One region of the Variovorax sp. PAMC 28711 genome, then DNA from elsewhere that is predicted to be linked to it. Evidence: riboswitches for the same ligand, from Rfam matches in the RefSeq annotation. Region 1 holds a riboswitch; the other holds the start of a gene.
What was found. A riboswitch is a leader RNA that binds a small molecule or an ion and turns the genes downstream of it on or off. The one in region 1 is predicted to bind S-adenosylhomocysteine.
Positions count from the first base shown of each region.

Region 1 (2,197 bases):
TCTGGCCGGGCATCGATTGCGCGGCCGATTGCCATTCGGTGATGGCGTTCTTGATCATCTCGGTCTGGCGCTGCACCACCGTCTGCAGGCCCTGGTAGGACTTCTCGTTGGCCTGCATCAGCGCCTGCAGGTCCTTGCGCCCGCTGTCGAGCATCTTGCCGGCGCCGTCGGTGAGGTTGAGGTTCTGCAGGCGCTCGGTCATTCCTTTCAGCGGGTTGAACATCGCGTCGGCGCTGGCGCCCTTGCTGCTGCTGGCGGTGGTCTTCGGGGCGGCTTTCTTGGCAGTGGCCATGGTGCGGTGTCTCCTGGAGGTTGAAGGTAGCGACGAAAAGTCCGTCGCCACGATACGCCGCACCGACGAAATCCCGCGCGGGATTTCCCTCGGATTCAGCTCACATCGGCGGCGTGAAGCCGTTGCGGCCCGCCAGCACGCGCAGAGCGGTCGGTGTGCCGTTGCGCTCTTGCGCGTTGACCAGCACCTTGGCGCCGGGCACGAGCAGCGCATCGGTGCCCGGACGGAACGTGACCACCGGCGTGCCGCGCGGCACAAAGAGCGTCTTCTCGCCGCCCTTGTAGCTCAGTCGCATTTGCTGGCCGCCGCGCCCGTCGGACGTGGCAGCGGCGAGGTCGGCCACGGTCGCATTGGTCATGGTGCTCTGTGGCTGCAGGTCCCACGGAAAATGGCCTTCGCCGGTGCCGCGCGCGGCTTCGGGGAACACCAGCACCTCGAGCGCCTTCTGTGAGCCGTCGGCCTGCGGCATCGCGGCCGTGCCAATGAAGCTGCCCTGCTTGATGTCGGCGAGCTTGATCGCAAACACCTCGGAGACCGGCATGTCCGGAACGCGTGCCAGCGAGACCACTTCGCCGCCTCGGTCCTTGACGATGACCTGCCGCGCGTCGGCGAACACCACGGTGCCGCGGATCCTCACCATGGGCGACGGCGCCGCGTTTTGTGCCAGGGCAAGGAGAGGCAACGTGGTGGCGCTGGCGAGGGTGGCGGCAAGGAATGTTGCGCGCAGCAATTTCGTAGGTTGGTTCATGGGGTCAATCTACGCCTTTGGCGCGCATCCGGGGTGTCAGCTAAAATCGCCGGTCCGAGGAGCGTTGCAGCGCCGACATAGGCGTGAGGCTCGGACACCTTCGCAACCACGCTCATCCGCTGTTCCCGCGGTGAGTCGATTGATTTCCGGACGACTTTCCCTGACAGCGGCACCTTTCAAACTCGTTTTGTTGGAGTTCCTCATGAGCGCTGTTCTCAAGCCCACCCCCATCGTTTCCCCCGATCAGGCGATCGCCGACCTGTCCCTCGCCGCCTGGGGCCGCAAGGAAATCCGCATCGCGGAAACCGAAATGCCCGGCCTGATGGCCATTCGCCAGGAATTCGCCAAGGCGCAGTCGCTCAAGGGCGCGCGCATCACGGGTTCGCTGCACATGACCATCCAGACCGCGGTGCTCATCGAGACGCTGCAGGCGCTGGGCGCCGACGTGCGCTGGGCCTCGTGCAACATCTTCTCGACGCAGGACCACGCCGCCGCGGCCATCGCCGCCGCCGGCACGCCGGTGTTCGCCATCAAGGGCGAAACGCTGACCGACTACTGGGACTACACCCATGCCATCTTCGACTTTGGCCCCAAGGGTTCGAAGGGCGAAGGCCCGAACATGATCCTGGACGACGGCGGCGATGCCACGTTGCTGATGCATCTGGGCAAGAAGGCTGAAAAAGACCCGAGCGCGCTGGCCAACCCGACCAGCGACGAAGAACGCATCCTGTACGCAGCGATCAAGGCCAAGCTGGCCGTCGACAACACCTGGTACAGCCGCAAGTCGGCCGAGATCATCGGTGTGACCGAAGAGACGACCACCGGCGTGCTGCGCCTGAACGAGATGTCGGCCAAGGGCACGCTGATGTTCCGCGCCATCAACGTGAACGATTCGGTCACCAAGAGCAAGTTCGACAACCTGTACGGTTGCCGCGAATCGCTGGTCGATGCGATCAAGCGTGCGACCGACGTGATGATCGCCGGCAAGGTGGCGGTCGTGGCCGGCTACGGTGACGTGGGCAAGGGCTCGGCCCAGGCGCTGCGCGCGCTGTCGGCACAGGTGTGGGTGACCGAGGTCGACCCGATCAATGCACTGCAGGCCGCGATGGAAGGCTACAAGGTCGTGACGATGGAGTACGCCGCCGACAAGGCCGACA
Region 1 is NZ_CP014517.1:2,775,687-2,777,883, forward strand. Features, by position in the region: gene phaP (TIGR01841 family phasin) at 1-292, opposite strand, end outside; gene AX767_RS13440 (hypothetical protein) at 393-1,040, opposite strand; S-adenosyl-L-homocysteine riboswitch at 1,091-1,161, shown strand; gene ahcY (adenosylhomocysteinase) at 1,243-2,197, shown strand, end outside.

Region 2 (2,197 bases), 780 kb from region 1:
TGGTGCTCTTCACCTCGCGGGAGCAACTGCGCCTGGCGCTCGAGGCGCTGCCGCCCGAGCTGAAGCCGCGCGTGCTGGCCCAGACCGCGATGCCGCGCCAGCAGCTCATGGCCACGCACCGCCACCGTGTGGCCGAAGGCCAGCCGTCGATCATCTTCGGCATGCAGTCCTTCGGCGAAGGGCTCGACCTGCCGGGCACGCTGTGCGAAGCGGTTTTCATCGCCAAGCTCCCGTTCGCGCCACCCGACGATCCGGTCGGTGAGGCGCGCGCCGAATGGCTGCGCACGGTGGGCCGCGATCCTTTCAGCGAACTCGTCGTGCCGGCCACGGCGATTCGATTGGCGCAGTGGGTGGGACGCGCGATTCGCAGCGAGGAGGATCGCGCGTCTGTGTATTGCTACGACAGGCGGTTGGTGCGGACGTCGTATGGGCAGCGGTTGTTGAAAGGGTTGCCGCCGTTTGCTTTTTCGACGGTGCGGGTGAGGGGTGGGGTCGCCGCATAGAGCGCCCGGCAGGCGGTGCGGGCCGGGCGACCCCGGTGCGCCGGCCGCTTCGCGGCTCCCCTGCGGTGCTCGGGCCATCGGCTGCGTCGCAGAACTCGCTGCGTTCACTTCGTTCTCTTCACTCAGACAACTGCGGCGAGTCAGTGGTTGAAGTGCGCTGCGCGCGCAGCCGATGGCCCTGCGCTCCTCAGCGGCGCACAGGGGATCGCCCGGCCCGCACCGCCTGCCGGGCTTGGGGGGACGCAATCGTTGCGCTCGCCGCAGAGAGATCACAAAGGCATACCGCCCGCCGACGCCCCACACCACACACAACCGCTCCGACAACCAGCACCCCGGCAAAGACAACTAAAATCGACGGCCCCGAGGAGCGTTGCAGCGGCCAGCCACAGAGCCCCGCCAGGCTCGGGTGTTCTCCGCAACGACGCTCACCTGACCCTCCGCGAATCCAGGTGAGCCCATGTCCGAATCTTCTTCCTCTGCCGTCACGCCCGTCCCCCCCATGAAGCTGTCCGGCCTGGAGCCGGTGCAGATCGGCGAAGGGTCGCTGTTCGTCAACATCGGCGAGCGCACCAACGTCACCGGCTCGAAGGCCTTCGCGCGAATGATCCTGAACGGCGAGTTCGACCAGGCCCTGTCGGTCGCGCGCCAGCAGGTGGAAAACGGCGCCCAGGTGATCGACATCAACATGGACGAGGCCATGCTCGACAGCAAGGCGGCGATGGTGCGCTTCCTGAACCTGATCGCGAGCGAGCCCGACATCGCGCGCACGCCGATCATGGTCGACAGTTCGAAGTGGGAGGTCATCGAAGCGGGCTTGCGCTGCATCCAGGGCAAGGGCATCGTCAACTCGATTTCCATGAAGGAAGGCGTCGACAAGTTCAAGCACGAGGCGCGGCTGGTGCGGCGCTACGGCGCGGCGGCGGTGGTGATGGCCTTCGATGAAAAGGGCCAGGCCGACACCTACGAACGCAAGATTGAAATCTGCGAACGCGCCTACCGCATCCTGGTGGACGAGCTCGACTTTCCGCCCGAAGACATCATCTTCGACCCCAACATCTTCGCGGTCGCGACGGGCATCGAAGAGCACAACAACTACGCCGTCGACTTCATCAACGCGACGCGCTGGATCAAGGACAACCTGCCCGGCGCCAAGGTGTCGGGCGGCGTGAGCAACGTGAGCTTCAGCTTCCGCGGCAACGACGCGGTGCGGGAAGCCATCCACACGGTTTTCTTGTACCACGCGATCAAGGCGGGCATGGACATGGGCATCGTCAACGCCGGCATGGTCGGCGTGTACGACGACCTGGAGCCGGTGCTGCGCGAACGCGTGGAAGACGTTGTGCTCAACCGCCGGCCCGATGCCGGCGAGCGCCTGGTCGACGTGGCCGAGACCGCCAAGAGCGGTGCGAAGGACGAGAGCAAGCGGCTCGAATGGCGTGGCACGCCCGAGCAACCGGTGCACGTGAATCAGCGCCTTTCGCACGCGATGGTGCACGGCATCACCGACTTCATCGTCGAAGACACCGAAGAGGCGTGGCAGCAAATTCTCGCGACCGGCGGGCGTCCGCTGCACGTGATCGAAGGGCCGCTCATGGCCGGCATGAACGTGGTGGGCGACCTGTTCGGCGCCGGCAAGATGTTCCTGCCGCAGGTGGTCAAGTCGGCGCGCGTCATGAAGTCGGCGGTGGCGCACC
Region 2 is NZ_CP014517.1:1,991,323-1,993,519, reverse strand. Features, by position in the region: gene dinG (ATP-dependent DNA helicase DinG) at 1-503, shown strand, start outside; S-adenosyl-L-homocysteine riboswitch at 862-937, shown strand; gene metH (methionine synthase) at 1,003-2,197, shown strand, end outside.
Region 2: linked by a shared signal. The riboswitch ahead of metH (methionine synthase) and the one ahead of ahcY (adenosylhomocysteinase) in region 1 are both predicted to bind S-adenosylhomocysteine.